Regions from separate parts of the Acidovorax sp. FG42 genome, predicted to be linked through region 2. Evidence: predicted binding sites of a transcription regulator. Region 2 holds the regulator's gene; the other holds the start of a gene.
What was found. Region 2 encodes FNR, which switches genes on or off when oxygen is low (the NO sensors DNR and NnrR bind a similar motif). Its sites were predicted from a motif close to TTGATNNNNATCAA; they were not measured.
Positions count from the first base shown of each region.

Region 1: a site for FNR is predicted at 4,955-4,968, ahead of clpB (ATP-dependent chaperone ClpB). Genes of this name have one in related genera too.

Region 1 is NZ_JBMDJM010000006.1:97,397-104,966, forward strand. It holds gene ACODSM_RS08590 (pilus assembly protein) at 1-839, opposite strand, end outside; gene ACODSM_RS08595 (pilus assembly PilX family protein) at 948-1,781, opposite strand; gene ACODSM_RS08600 (PilW family protein) at 1,818-2,708, opposite strand; gene pilV (type IV pilus modification protein PilV) at 2,769-3,446, opposite strand; gene ACODSM_RS08610 (GspH/FimT family pseudopilin) at 3,434-4,009, opposite strand; gene ACODSM_RS08615 (GspH/FimT family pseudopilin) at 4,025-4,579, opposite strand; gene clpB (ATP-dependent chaperone ClpB) at 5,043-7,570, shown strand, end outside.
Region 2 is NZ_JBMDJM010000014.1:77,924-85,493, forward strand. It holds gene ccoG (cytochrome c oxidase accessory protein CcoG) at 1-484, shown strand, start outside; gene ACODSM_RS15355 (FixH family protein) at 549-827, shown strand; gene ACODSM_RS15360 (hypothetical protein) at 883-1,179, shown strand; gene fnr (fumarate/nitrate reduction transcriptional regulator Fnr) at 1,281-2,003, opposite strand; gene hemN (oxygen-independent coproporphyrinogen III oxidase) at 2,193-3,575, shown strand; gene ACODSM_RS15375 (sulfite exporter TauE/SafE family protein) at 3,581-4,306, shown strand; gene ACODSM_RS15380 (cyclic di-GMP phosphodiesterase) at 4,528-5,832, shown strand; gene ACODSM_RS15385 (EAL domain-containing protein) at 5,829-7,570, shown strand, end outside.

The DNA.
Region 1 (7,570 bases), on a different contig from region 2:
TTAGACGCATTCTGCAATGGGAGCATCCAGCTCTTGAATGCCCAATCAGAAATGGTATCGGAGTAGTTGTCGTAGTACACCTTGGTTTGATCTGACGCAATGCTGTACGCCTTTCGATCCCCAGAGTCTGCCCAGTCCACACCATCCTGTGTGCCCCCGGAAACCGCGCCATTCCAGCGACCGTCCGTCATCAAGATGTGGTAATTACGGCGGCACCCAAGATATTCTGTGGCTTTGCTGCCGGTGCCGCCAGGATCGGTCGCCCATGGACTGCTGCTGTTAAGAGTGCGTCGCATATAGGCATCTGCTTGGCTGGGAAGCCGGTGCAGTGGGGTGGTACTGCCGGGCGCTATGCTATCAACAAACGCAAGAAAATTGTCTCGGTGTACCTTATTGGTGCCAACGACGGCATCGATAGGGCGCATGGAGTTGGTGACCAAACCTGGGGCATTGACATTCTTTTGGGTTCCATTATTCATGGACTGCCAAGCAATCCGGAGTTTGTTCTCTGGTATGAGGTCTTTGTTGTTGAAAACTTTTTTCAGCGCATATTTCAAAACCTTGACACGCCTAGCATCATCCTTCCACTTTCCACTGGCATCAGGCTCGGAGTAGCCTGGTCCAGTATTATCTGGAACCGTATAGTCGGTTTTAACTCCGTAATTCATACTCCCCGAATCATCGATAGAGATAATCACATTTGGCGCGACAAAAGCCGATTTGGAGGTGGGGAGGGGGGGCTCCTGTACAAGATCCAGTGCCCAGGCGGGGGTCAAAATTGCACCTGTAGCAATGGCCAGCAGGTTCTTCTGAAAGGGGATACGGTTGGCTCGGGGCATGGCGTGCTCCTTCATGAATGGGGTCAGCAAACGAAACAAAACAAGCCTATAGCGATTGCGCTGTAAGCATTGGTAGCTATTGGATTTGTAGTGACTGAGTCCATGGCTTCAATCTTTTGTCCGTTGTCGCGCGTATGTTTCTTGCAATACGACAGTGGTTTCAGGCTTGCGCCCCTTGGCGAGGGCGGTAATGCGGAAGACCACATAAACGTCGAGGTTCAGCGGCAACTGGCTGGTGCTGGAATCGACGATCAGGTTGGCGCTTTTGGCTGCGTCGCTGTATCGCATGATTTCTATCCAATACCAGCCTCCCAAACCTGCGCCAGTTTCGGTGAGAATCGGGTTAAGGCTGTCAGTGCCATCATTTTTAGTGGGTTTTTTATTGATCGCCCCCGTAAACTGGCCGTATCGGGCTCCGACATTCATGAGATCGGAGAGCGGTACTTCTCCCAGGGCCGCGTCGGCACCGGGTGTAATCGGAGTCGTGTCTGTGGCGTAATTCCAGAAATCTTGCCGTCCGACGCGGCGCGTGCATAAACCATCTTTGCAGCGTTTGGTTTCTGCCTCCAGCGAGGTAATCAGGGGATTGATTTCATTGGTGTCCCCCGGAAACTGCATCGCTCCGCTCGTGTAGGCGCGACAAGGAGGGCCGGCACATGGGCTGCCGTCAGCCATTTCGCCACGGATGTCCAGCTCGGCGTCTTGCAGCAGTGCTTGGGCTGCTTCCAGGGCACGTTGGTAATCTGCGTCGTTGCCCACTACCATTTCGTTGAAAAGGGAGGTTCGTGAGGCCCAGAGCGCCAGCAGCATGGAGAGCATGACGAAAACGATGACCACAAACAGTGCTACGCCGCGTTGGCGAGTAGCAATGGACCGGTCGGGTTTCCTGTGGCCAACACGGTCGACTAGATAGAGAGCGTCATGGCGCTGTGGGTTTTGCATAGTGGCTGCTTTGCGATGTTCTACAAGGGGCGCACGTCAAATCAGCCCTTGGCTGCGCAATTGAAAGGTGTTACGGAACACCAGATGCATGCGGTTTTTGCGAGTGCCAGTGAGTGTGGTCATGTCGACACTGGTGCCTGAGCAGTCGGTGTAAGTGCTACCTGCGGGCATATCGATGGGCTCGCTACCGTAAAGTACCAGGCACACTTGTATGCCTTGTACGCGTCTCCAGGTTGGATCGGTTGCGGCCGTTGGCATGTCGCTTCCCTTGGTGTACTGCACTTTGGACCCGGTGGCATCGGTAGTTTGGACCACGTAAAGGGCCTGGAATTGCGCGACGTTTTGCACGATGGCTTGTGCAGTGGCGCCGTTCCCTGCGCATTGCAGTTCATTCTTGGCGCTGTCGAATGTGAAAATACTCTCGACCAACTGATCTGTGCTGCTGTTGCCTGGTGCGCCAATGCAGTTGCGCGCCAGATAGTCAGTACCGAAAGCGGCTGGCGTGGATGCAGTGGCTGCAGTGCCTGCAACCATGAAAACATTGTCCGCGTAGCGCCGGAAGCCGGTGGTAACCGTAGCGCTGGCGCCCGCAAGGGTGCTTTCTTGTGCAAAGCTGTTTCCACCGCTCACTGAGTCTGCTTTGATTTCAAAGGCCACAGGGCTGAGCACATCGGTGTTGCTGCCTCCGGTGGGGTTGGGGTTCAGGTACAGGGAACCGGTTTGGCGAAGTTGCTGGCCAATAACCCGCATCACGTATGCTCCTTGCTGCTGTATGCCGCTGGCGTCGCTCACGGTGCCAGAGATACCACGTGACACCATCAGAGCCCCCATGGCCACCGCTACGACGAGCAGGCCTATGACTATGCCGACCATCAATTCGATCAGTGTCACACCACGTTGCTGAAGTGGGGAGGGCGAAATTTTCATGGTTTAAGGCTCTTCAAATAGGCACCAGATGCTATGGTTTTTATAAATTGCAAACCAAAACTACGAGCAATAAAGCGTCTTGGTGCCGCTTCCGTCGTCATAGGGGGCACAACGCGCCGCCACAGTGATGTATTGCAAGTGGCAAGTTTTATCGGCGGGACAGGCATTGGCCGAGTCGGTTCCTGCGGTGAGGGCCCCTGCGGTGCCGTCATTGGTAGTGGCTCGGAATTTAGTCGCGTCGATATCGTCCTTGTAGGCTGCGGCTGTATCGCGCTCGTTCTCGCGCCAAGCAATCATGATTCCCAGTTGACGGCGGTTGGCTTCGACGGTTTCTCCGGGGGCAAGAAAGATGCTGGCTTGCCCTCCTGGGAGGGATTGCTCCACCGTAGTTTTCCACTGTTTCAGGTCATAGGCTGCCTGCTCTGCTGGGGTGCAGGTGGCGCTATCGCAATTGGATGCAGTCAAATCGCTGGATTTTTTGCTATATCCAGATTCATAGCTTTTAATACTTAACAATGCGTTAGGGCTGACCTTCATGCGTTCGCTCAGGTCCTCAATCAATCGGATGGCCTGAGCACGTCGCACCGTGGTAGACGTGTCTGTCAAGGTCCGCATCTGAACGCCCAGTATTCCCAGGATACCTAGCGCCATCACCACGATGGCCACCAACGACTCGATCAGGCTGATGCCTTCCTGGCGCCGACATGCAGCAGGGTTGAGAGTTGTCAGCTGGTACATGGAATGGCCTCTGGGAGAATGGTGCGTATGCGTCCACCTGAACTCATGCAGACACCGCGAGCGCCTGGGTGCATGGTGGACTTGTCTAGGGGAACTAAACTGAAACCGAGCCAAGTGCCATCCACCAGACCCCAGCGGTTCAGCTTGATGGCGGCTCCGCCGCCTGTGCGTGTGACTTGCACTTTGGATGGTATTTCCACACGCTGAAGTATTGGCTCACCGGCATTGCAGGTGCCATTGCCGTTAGTGTCGTGGCAGATGACCCATCCGCAGTCCCAGTCGCGAGTGCTTGTAGCTGTAGTGCATCCATTGGTGTTATTGGGCAATTTTTGCATTGCCACCAACCCCCCGCGCTTGATGGCCTCAGACCGCGCCATTTGGAGAGACGCGCGAAGCGACTCTGTGGCATTACGAACGCGCCAGCTCTCGATCATTAGGGTGAAAGAGGGGCTTGCTAAACCCGCAAGCACCGCCAGAAGAGCGATTACCACCATCAACTCGATAGCAGTAAATCCACCAGCACAGGGTCGGAGGTTCACGGGTGAATACTTGTCAAGCTTCATGACTAGACCCACATGTCATGCCGGGCAGGCACCACCGCGTGGTACTTGGACGATTCGGCCGCCCATGCCAGCGCAAAGCCGTATGGCTGCGTTGTCGGTCTGAGATTTACCTTCGGGGTAGAGCAAAAAATTCATGGCGACGGCTACGCCTCCGCTACTTTCTGTCAGCATTCCCCAGCGATCTACATAAAGAGCTGTTTTACTGTTGCTATGGGAAATAGAAACCCTTGAGGGCGCGGCATTGACTTTGATGTCTGTGCTGACTCCATTTTGGGTATGGGTCAATTTCCAGCCTGCATTCCAGCCGCCCGTTGCGTCGATGGTCACGCCCCCGCCGCGTTTGATGGCCTCTGAGCGCGCCAAATACAAGCTGGAGGTCAAGGATTCGGCTGCATCGCGTACACGCCAACGCTCAACCAAGAGGGTAAAACTAGGACCAGCTAGTGCTGCAAGGGCAGCGATGATTGCTACAACGACCAGCAGCTCAATGGCGGTGAAGCCATTCGGGCCCCTAAGGGGTGGAGTCGCCGCCAACTTATTGTTCACGTGGCAGGAGGTCGATGCATACATGACGAGATCCTATAAAAGGCGACATTGTCTTGCCAAGAGGCTAGGGACAGATGGTCTAAGGGTCGCGACAAGCGGTGTCAACTTGTGGGCGAATTCCACAATGAGGCAGCTTTCGCTTGTATTTCTGCTTGTCTCCGCGGCGCATCGGCGTTTGGCCGATGCCGTTTTTTCTGTGAGGCTTGTTCTAAGAAGACGTATAGCGGTAATTTGGTTGAGAGATACCGATTTCCAGCGAGTGCCTATGTTCGGATGGCGGCCTATGTCGTTATTTCGGTGATGGTATGCAGTCAAACGATATAACGCATTTCCTCTTCGTTGACTCGTGGGCTGTGCGGAAATGGAGATATGTAATCTTGGTGCATCTGAGGTTCTTTGTTGACGCGTGTCAATTTGTCTGCTTTGCATTGCCTTGAAATCAGACATCCCCTGCCTCAAATTCAGTGCAATTAGGAGGACTTAGACAATGCGTCTCGACAAATTCACCACCAAGTTTCAAGAAGCCCTGAGCGACGCCCAAAGCATCGCGCTGGGTAATGACCACGCCTACATCGAGCCCGTGCATGTGCTGCAGGCCATGCTGCAACAGGATGACGGCCCCAAGGCGTTGCTGCAGCGTGCAGGCGTCAATGTGCCTGGGCTGCTGGCAGCGGCTGAGGCCGCCGTCAAGCGGCTGCCGCAGGTGCAAGGCAACGATCAAGTACAGGGCGGCCCCGAGTTGGGCCGTGTGCTGCAAGCCACAGAGAAAGAAGCCATCAAGCGCGGTGACCAGTTCATTGCCAGTGAGCTGTTCCTGCTGGCGGTGATCGACAGCAAGGGCGATGCCGCCAAGATTGCCAAGGACAACGGCCTCACGCGCAAGAGCCTGGAGGCTGCGATTGAAGCCGTGCGCGGCGGCCAGAAGATGGACAGCGCCGAGGCTGAGGGGCAGCGCGGCGCCTTGGCCAAGTACTGTCTGGATCTGACCGAACGCGCTCGCCTGGGCAAACTCGACCCGGTGATTGGCCGTGACGACGAGATCCGTCGTGCCATTCAGGTGCTGCAGCGGCGTACCAAGAACAACCCCGTGCTGATCGGTGAGCCCGGTGTGGGCAAGACCGCCATCGTTGAGGGCTTGGCCCAGCGCATCGTGGCGGGCGAGGTGCCCGAGAGCCTGAAGAACAAGCGCGTGCTCAGCCTCGACATGGCTGCGCTCCTCGCCGGTGCCAAGTACCGCGGCGAGTTTGAGGAGCGCCTGAAAAGTGTCCTCAACGAGCTGGCCAAAGATGAAGGCCAGACCATCGTCTTTATTGACGAGTTGCACACCATGGTGGGGGCCGGTAAGGGCGAGGGCGCGATGGATGCGGGCAACATGCTCAAGCCCGCGCTGGCGCGCGGCGAATTGCACTGCGTGGGTGCTACCACCCTCGACGAATACCGCAAGTACATCGAAAAGGATGCGGCGCTGGAGCGTCGCTTCCAGAAAATCCTCGTGGGCGAGCCTACCGTCGAGGCGACCATTGCCATCCTGCGCGGCCTGCAGGAGAAGTACGAGGTTCACCATGGCGTGGACATCACCGACCCGGCAATCGTCGCAGCGGCCGAGCTGAGCAATCGCTACATCACGGATCGCTTCTTGCCGGACAAGGCGATCGATCTGATCGACGAGGCTGCGTCCAAGATCAAGATCGAGATGGACTCCAAGCCTGAGGTGATGGACAAGCTCGACCGCCGCCTGATCCAGTTGCAGATCGAACGCGAAGCCGTGCGCAAGGAAAAGGATGAGTCCTCGCAAAAGCGCTTTGCGCTGATCGAGGAAGAGATCGGCAAGCTGCAAAAAGAGATCGCCGACTACGACGAGATCTGGCAATCCGAAAAAGCCCAGGCACAGGGCAGCGCTCATGTGCGCGAGGCCATCGACAAGCTCAAGTTCCAGATCGAAGAGTTCACCCGCAAGGGCGACTTCAACAAGGTGGCAGAGCTGCAATACGGCAAGCTGCCCGAGCTGGAAAAGCAGCTCAAGGAAGCCCAGGCGCAAGAAGCTGGCAAGGACGGTGCGCCCGCTACGCGCCGACTACTGCGCACACAGGTGGGCGCCGAGGAAATCGCTGAAGTGGTAAGCCGTGCCACGGGCATCCCGGTCGCCAAGATGATGCAGGGCGAGAAAGACAAGCTCTTGCAGATGGAAGCCAAGCTGCACGAACGTGTAGTGGGGCAAAACGAGGCGATTGCTGCGGTGGCCAACGCCATCCGTCGTTCGCGCTCGGGCCTGAGCGATCCCAACCGTCCCACGGGCTCCTTCCTGTTCCTGGGCCCCACGGGCGTGGGCAAAACCGAGCTGTGCAAGGCATTGGCCGGCTTCTTGTTCGACAGCGAGGAGCACCTGATCCGCATCGACATGAGCGAGTTCATGGAGAAGCATTCGGTGGCCCGCCTGATCGGCGCACCACCCGGTTATGTGGGCTATGAGGAGGGCGGCTACCTGACCGAAGCCGTGCGCCGCAAGCCTTACAGCGTGCTACTGCTCGACGAGGTGGAAAAGGCCCATCCCGATGTGTTCAACGTGCTGCTGCAGGTGCTGGACGATGGTCGCCTGACCGATGGCCAGGGCCGCACCGTGGACTTCAAGAACACGGTGATCGTGATGACCAGCAACATCGGCTCGCACCTGATCCAGGCGATGGTGGGACAGGACTCGGACGACATCAAGGAAGCGGTGTGGGGCGAACTCAAGAACCACTTCCGGCCCGAGTTTTTGAACCGCATTGATGAGACGGTGGTATTCCACGCGCTGGATGCACAGCACATTGCCTCGATCGCCAAGATCCAGCTGCAGCTGCTGCAATCCCGGTTGGCCAAGATGGATTTGGAATTGCAGGTGTCCGACGCTGCCTTGGCAGAATTGGCAAAGGTGGGGTTTGACCCGGTGTTCGGTGCGCGGCCGCTCAAGCGGGCAATTCAGCAGCGCATCGAGAACCCGCTGTCCAAGCTGTTGCTGGAAGGGCGATTCGCGCC
Region 2 (7,570 bases):
TGGGCTCATCCGCTATTCGACCCAGAACGGCGTTGCCAAGCACTGGACGCAGTCGCAGATGTTGCGCCGCGTGCTGCGCCCCCGCGTGCTGATCTACAGCGCCGTGCTGGTAAGCCTTTGCGTGGCCATGTTGGCCAGCCTGGTGGTGCGCACACCGCTGAAGGTGGATGTGGTGCGGGACCGCGCTGCGCTCTCGCGCATCGTGGCGGGTGGCAAGCTGGAGAACATTTACCGGCTGCAGATCATGAATGCCACCGAGGGCGAGCAGCGTTATCGCATCAGTGCGCGGGGCCTGGAGGGTCTCGAAGTGGCTTCCGAGGCTGAAGTGGACATTGGCGCGGCAGAGTCTCGCTGGGTGGCCGTGCGTTTGCAGATTCCCTATGGTTCCGCTACGCCCGGGTCGCATGCCGTTCAGTTTGATGTGCAGGCCGTAGGAGCAGCGGCCCATGTCACGGAGAAATCCGTGTTCCTTGTACCGCGCTGAGCGGTATTCCGGTGGGGCCCTTCGGGGCCGCACTTTGACCGATATTGTTGAGGAGTAAAGCACCATGTCTTCAAACCCTGCCATTGCAACCCAGGCGGTAACCGTACCCTGGTGGAAGTTTGGCCATGTGTGGCTGGTGATTGCCGGGCCTCTGATCGTGATCGTGGCGGGCTTTGTGACGCTGTGGCTAGCGATTTCGCGGCCCGACCCCGTGGTGGCGGAGGACTACTACCGCCAAGGCATCGAAATCAACAAGACACTGGTGGCGCCGGAAAAGAGTCTGGCGCCGGCCCTCAAGGCCCGCAACCATGCGGCCACCCCTGTGCAAGACCAACCACGCTGAAACCCCAGGGTCGCACACCCTGGCGACCCCGGCAGCACCAGGAGACAGAACCTATATGTGGACGCAACGCCTGATGTGGATTGCATGGCCCGCCTTTTTGATGGCGGGTGTGCTGGAGATGCTGGTTTTTGCCATGGTGGACCCCCAGGACCTGCACTGGTTCGGGCAGCCTCTGGCGCTGTCGAGGCAGGGGGTGTACACCCTCGCATTTTTTGTGTTCTGGGCCATCACCATGGCCACCAGCGCATTGACCACGCTACTGTCCATGTCCCCGTTTGAGGTCAACCGCTGTCCCGTGCCCGACGGGGAGCGCCCTGACGATTGCCGCAAGACATCGTCGTCTTGCTCCTGAGCCTTTTTCGCCGGTTCATGCGGGCATGCGCTGCATGCCGTTTTAGAAGGGACCGTAGGGCTTTTGTACCGCCCAGACCCTCAGCCGACGAGGGGCCGTACTCAGTGGCAGGTCTGCTGGCTGTTCACAATGCGTCGCAGGGCATCGGTGTCAAGGATGCGCACATGGCGCTGTTTGACTTCCACGATGCCTTCTTCCACAAATTTGGAGAAGGTGCGGCTCACTGTTTCAAGTTTGAGGCCCAGGTAGCTGCCGATCTCTTCGCGCGTCATGCGCAACACCAGTTCTGATTGCGAGAAGCCCCGTGCATGCAGGCGCTGCACCAGGTTGAGCAAGAAGGCCGCCAGGCGCTCCTCGGCACGCATGCTGCCCAGCAGCAGCATCACACCATGTTCGCGCACGATCTCGCGGCTCATGATCTTGTGCACGTGGTGCTGCAGGGCCGTGACTTCGCGGGACAGTTCTTCGATGCGGTCGAAAGGCATGACGCAGACCTCGGCATCTTCCAGGGCCACCGCGTCACAGGTGTGGTGGTCATTCACGATGCCGTCCAGCCCGATGATCTCCCCCGCCATCTGAAAGCCCGTGACCTGGTCGCGACCGTCTTCGGTGGCCACACAGGTCTTGAAAAAACCGGTGCGGATGGCGTACAAGGACGTGAAGGACTCGCCATTGCGAAACAGCGTGCCGCCGCGCTTGACCTTGCGGCGGACAGCAACGACCTCGTCAATGCGCTGCAGTTGCTCTTCGTTCAAGCCCACGGGCATGCACAGCTCGCGGAGGTTGCAGTTGGAGCAGGCGACTTTGATGGTGAGCGGGTTCATAGACACATGGGCTTGGGTTAGCGGTCAAGCATATCGCGCTTGCCGTACACGAACCTGAATACAGAGCGCGGGCAAGCGGCTGACCTTCATCAAATTGTCGCCGTATCGCTTGCGGGTTCACTTGATGCAGGTCAAGGACATGTCCCAGAGCCTACGGCACAGTCAAGGTGTACGCAAGGAAATTTCCCCATGACTGCTGTTTCGCCAGACCTTCTGCGCCGCTTTGACGTGCCAGGGCCCCGCTATACATCCTATCCAACGGCCGACCGTTTCGTGGAGGCGTTTGGTCAGGAAGACTATGTGCTGGCGCTGCAACAGCGCCGCTCGGGCACGCTGGCCAAGGCCATGCCGCTGTCCCTGTACGTGCACATCCCGTTTTGCGAATCCCTGTGCTACTACTGCGCCTGCAACAAGATCATCACCAAGCACCATGACCGCGCCGAGGTCTACTTGCGCTACTTGAGCCGCGAGATCGACCTGCACACGGCGCACTGTGGCGTAGGACAGGTGGTGAGTCAACTGCACCTGGGGGGAGGCACACCCACCTTCCTCTCCGATGCGGGCCTGCGGGAGCTGATGGCCATGCTCAAGCGCAGCTTCACGCTGGCGCCTGGGGGGGAATACTCGATCGAGGTGGACCCTCGCACCGTCAATGCAGAGCGTCTTGCACTGTTGGCTGAACTGGGTTTTAACCGGCTGAGTTTTGGCGTGCAGGACTTTGATGCCGAAGTGCAGAAGGCTGTGCACCGCATCCAGCCTGCCGAACAGGTGTTTGCGCTGGTTGAGTCTGCGCGTTCGTTGGGCTTTGACTCGGTGAACGTGGATCTGATCTACGGCCTGCCGCGCCAGACGCCCGAGTCTTTTGACCGCACGCTGGCCCAGGTGGCGCAACTGCGGCCTGACCGCATCGCCCTGTATGCCTATGCGCACCTGCCAGAGCGTTTCAAGCCACAGCGTCGCATCATCTCTGCGGAGTTGCCCACGGGCGGGAGCAAGCTCTCCATGTTGTCGCGCTCGCTCGATGCCTTCATGGATGCTGGCTACGTGTACGTGGGCATGGACCACTTTGCGCTGCCCACCGACGCCCTGGCCGTGGCCAAGCGCCAGGGGCGCCTGCACCGCAATTTCCAGGGCTACAGCACGCAGCCGGACTGCGATTTGATCGGCCTGGGCGTATCGGCCATTGGCCGTGTGGGGGCAACCTACAGCCAGAACTCCAAGACGCTGGATGAGTACTACGACTTTCTGGACCAGGGGCGGTTGCCCGTGGTGCGGGGGCTGGCGCTCACGCGCGACGACCTGGTGCGCCGTGCGGCCATCATGGCCCTGATGTGCCAGGGGGAACTGCTGTTCGAGCCGATGGAGCAGGCATGGCTGATCGACTTCCGCCAGTATTTCGCGGCGGAGTTGGCCCAATTGGAGGGCATGCAGGAGCAAGGGCTGGTGCGCGTTGGGCCAGAGGGCATTGAAGTGACTGCGACCGGTTGGTTCTTCGTGCGGGGCATCGCCATGGTTTTTGACCGCTATCTGCAGGCAGACCGCAACCGCGCCCGGTTTTCGCGCATCATCTGATACCTATGCTTGCCACGGTCGGCTGGACTGCTCTGCTCATGGGACTCGCTGGCGGGTCCCACTGCCTGGCCATGTGCTCCGCGCCCTGTGGAGCGCTCGTGGGGCAGGGCGGCGCGCCACTGGCGGAGGGCAGTGCCGAGCGGGTGGTGCGCTGGGCGCCGCGTGGCGGCGTACTGCAGCGCACCGTGGCCTTTCATGCGGGGCGCCTGGTGGGCTATGCCAGCGCCGGGGCACTGGCAGCCATGGCCATGGACAGTCTGGCATGGCTGACCCAGCAGACCACTGCGTTGCGTCCCGCCTGGACGCTGATGCACGTGGCAGTGATGGCCTGGGGGCTCATGATGATGGTGCAGTCGCGCCAGCCCGCCTGGGTGGAACAGGCTGGCCGCTCCGTGTGGGCGCGTGTTCGACCGCTGGTCGGAGCGCCAGGCGGCGTGATGGCGGCGGGGGTCCTGTGGGCCCTGATGCCTTGCGGGTTGCTCTACTCGGCCCTGTTGGTCGCGGCGCTCAGTGGAGGGCCACTGGAGGGGGCCCTGACCATGGCCCTGTTTGCCGTGGGCAGCGGGGTCTGGCTGGTGGGCGGCCCCTGGGCTTGGAGCAGCCTTCGCAATCGCCTGAATCTTGCGCGAGCTCAGTGGGGCACGAGGGCCGCAGGCGCCATGCTGTGCGCGGTCGCTGCCTGGGCATTGTGGATGGATCTCATTTACAAGCCATCGCTCTGGTGTCGCTGAGCGGGCGGCGCTGATTTGTCCTGTCACCCTTAATCGCCCGGTGGTTCCAAGCGGGGCGATGCCTCAGCCCAGGGGGCTGCAGTGCTCCAGTCAGGCCCGATTTCTGCCAAGTGTTGCCGGATCGCTGCGCGGTCTGCCGGTTCTTCGCCACGTCACTGGAACTGGTGATAATCTGCGTAACTATTGGTGGCATTGATGTCGCCATGTATCGTGCGCCTGACGTGAACTCATCCATCCTCATCGACATCAGCCAACTGCGTGTCGGCATGTACATCCAGCTCGACGTGGGCTGGATGCACCATCCGTTCCCGACCAGCAGTTTCCGGGTGGCGTCGTCGGAACAGATCGCCACCTTGCGCGAGCTGGGGTTGACCGAGGTACGTTACGTCCCCAAAAAGAGCGATCCAGAACTGCAGGAGCTGGTGCCTGCTGCCTGGAGCGTGCCCGAGATGACAGCCCCACCGCCCAACGGCCTGGATGCGCCCGGGCCTGGGACGGCCACTGTCGTGGACCCCGAGGCGCAGCGTCGCCGTGAGCTGCTGGAAGCACAAAACCGGGCCTTGGCCGCCTGCAATCAGCGTTTCTCAGAAGCCACCCGTCAGTACCAGTCCATGGAGCGCACGGTTTCCGAGCACCCCGACCAGGCCAGGGCCAAGGGGGAAGCGCTGGTTTCGGGGTGTGTTACCGAACTGCTGGAAAACGGCGACTCTGTCATTCGGCTGCTGTCCGAGGGCGTGGGCGAGCGCAACGGATTGCATCCGATCAATGTGATGGTGATTTCGCTGCTGCTGGGGCGATCCCTGGGCATGAAGAGCGAGGAGCTGCACGATCTGGGTGTGGCCGCATTGATCCACGACATCGGCAAGCTCAAGCTGCCGCCCAATCTGCGCCAGCCCACCCCGTCCATGATCCCGATGGAGCGCACACGCTACGAGACCCACGTGGCGGAATCCGTTGCCCTGGCCAAACGCATGGGGTTTGCGGATGCCGTGCTGACGGCCGTGGCGCGTCACCACGAAATGTGCGATGGCAGTGGTTTTCCGCAGCGTCTGAAGGGGCCCGATCTGGGGCGCATGAGCCAGGTCCTGGCGCTGGTCAACCAGTACGACCGTATGTGCAACCCGGCGATGGGGGTGACGGCGCTGACGCCCCACGAGGCGCTTTCCGTCATCTTTGCCCAGCTCAAGGCCCGTTTTGATTCGGTGGTCCTGGGGGCTTTCATTCGCATGATGGGGGTCTACCCGCCCGGTTCCATCGTGCAATTGGTCAATGACCGGTATGCCATCGTGGCCTCGGTCAACTCGTCGCGGCCGTTGCGGCCCAAGGTCATCGTGCACGACCCGCGCGTACCCAAGGATGAAGCGCCGATCCTGGATCTGGAAACTGTCCCTGAACTGGGCATACGGCGCAGCCTTAAGCCCGCACAACTGCCGCGTGACGCGCTGGACTACCTGTCACCCCGACAGCGGATCTGTTACTTTTTTGAGCGAGCGGTCAGTCCCGGCCCTGACGAGGCTGCGGCGTGAACGATCTCCAATCGCTCGGGTGGCTGGATGGCCTGCAGGAGGCCGTGTGGCTCCTGGATGAGGCCAGCCAACACATCCTGCAAGCCAACGCAGGCGCCGCGCGCCTCACCGGGTTGTCTGCCGCCGCCATGCGAGGGCGGTCTGTGCTGGACTTGGCCAGCACGCCCCAGGAGCTGGCGTTCTGGTCGGAGCCAGTCGATGTGATTGCGCAGGGCGTGACTGCCCATACCAGTTTGCTGCGTGCTGATGGCAGCTTGGTGCCGGTGCAACGTTGTGTCCGGCGTGTGCCTTGGGGGGAGGGTGGTAGTACGGTGCTGCTGCTGACCATGCTGGACCGCAGCCTCCAGGAGACCACTGAGCGTGAACTGGAGACACTGTTGTCCGAGCTGCGTGCCACGCTGGATTCTGCCGCTGATGGCATGCTGGTGTGTGGACTGGATCGCCGTGTGCGCGCATTCAACCAGCGTCTGGCCCAGCTGTGGAACCTGCCGCGCCAGTTGCTGGTGGAGCGCGACGATGCGGCGGTGTACGCCTTCATGGCGGACCAGGTGTCGGACCCCCGCTTCTATGCCGAGCGCCTGGCAGCCATCGACCGCGAACCCATGCAGGAGAGCACCGACATTGTCGAGCTGCGCAACGGCGTGGTGCTGGAGATGCGCACGGTGCCGCAGTTCAGCCAGGGCCGTGCGGTGGGCCGTGTGTATTCGTTCCGGGACATCACCCGGCAGACTGAGACACAAGCCAGCCTGCGCTTGGCCGCGCGCGTGTTTGAGTCCAGCCTGGATGCGATCTTCATCGCCGACAGTCAGCACCGCATCATGCGGATGAACCCCGGGTGTGAGCGGCTGGTCGGCCCTACGGCCAAGGGTTTTGAAGGCTGTGTGGCTGCCTCGCTTTTTGGAGGAGGCTCGGACGCCTCCTTCATGGAGCAGGTGCTGCAGGGCTGGGCCAAGGATGGCTTCTGGGAGGGGGAGTTGTGGCTGCCCCGTGACAACGGCGCTTACTGCGCGGTGCAGCTGTCGTGGGTGGCCCTGCGTGATGACGAAGGGCGGCTGGTGCAGAGCATCGGCTTCATGCGCGACCTGACGCTGCAGCATGCCGCGCAAAAGCGCATTGAAGAGCTGGCCTACAGCGACGCACTGACAGGTCTTCCCAACCGTTTGCTGCTCTCGCAACGCGTGGATACCGCCATCCAGGGGGCGCGCCAGAGCGACACCGGCTTTGCGATCCTGTTCCTGGACATGGACCGCTTCAAGATCATCAATGACTCCCTGGGCCACCCTTTTGGAGACCGGGTGCTGCAGCTGGTGGCTGAACGCCTGCAGACCTGCTTGCGGCAAACCGACATGCTGTGCCGTCTGGGCGGGGATGAATTTGTCATCTACCTGCATGGGGGGGATGCATCGGTGGCCGAAAGTGTGGCGCGCCGGATTCTGGACGACATGCTCAAGCCCTTCATGCTCGACAGCATGGGCTTCTCGATCCAGTGCAGTATCGGCATTGCGCTGTACCCGCAGGATGGCGCTACGTTGGACGACCTGATCAAGCAGTCCGACACCGCGATGTACCGGGTCAAGGAGCGTGGGCGCGGCAGCTACGGCTTTTACCAGCCGCAGATGAACGCCAACCTGCTCGCGCGCATGCAGATGGAGCACGCCATGCGCCAGGCGCTGGGTTTGCAGCGCATGGCCGTGCACTACCAGCCCCAGGTCAATATGGCGACCGGGCGCATCACCGG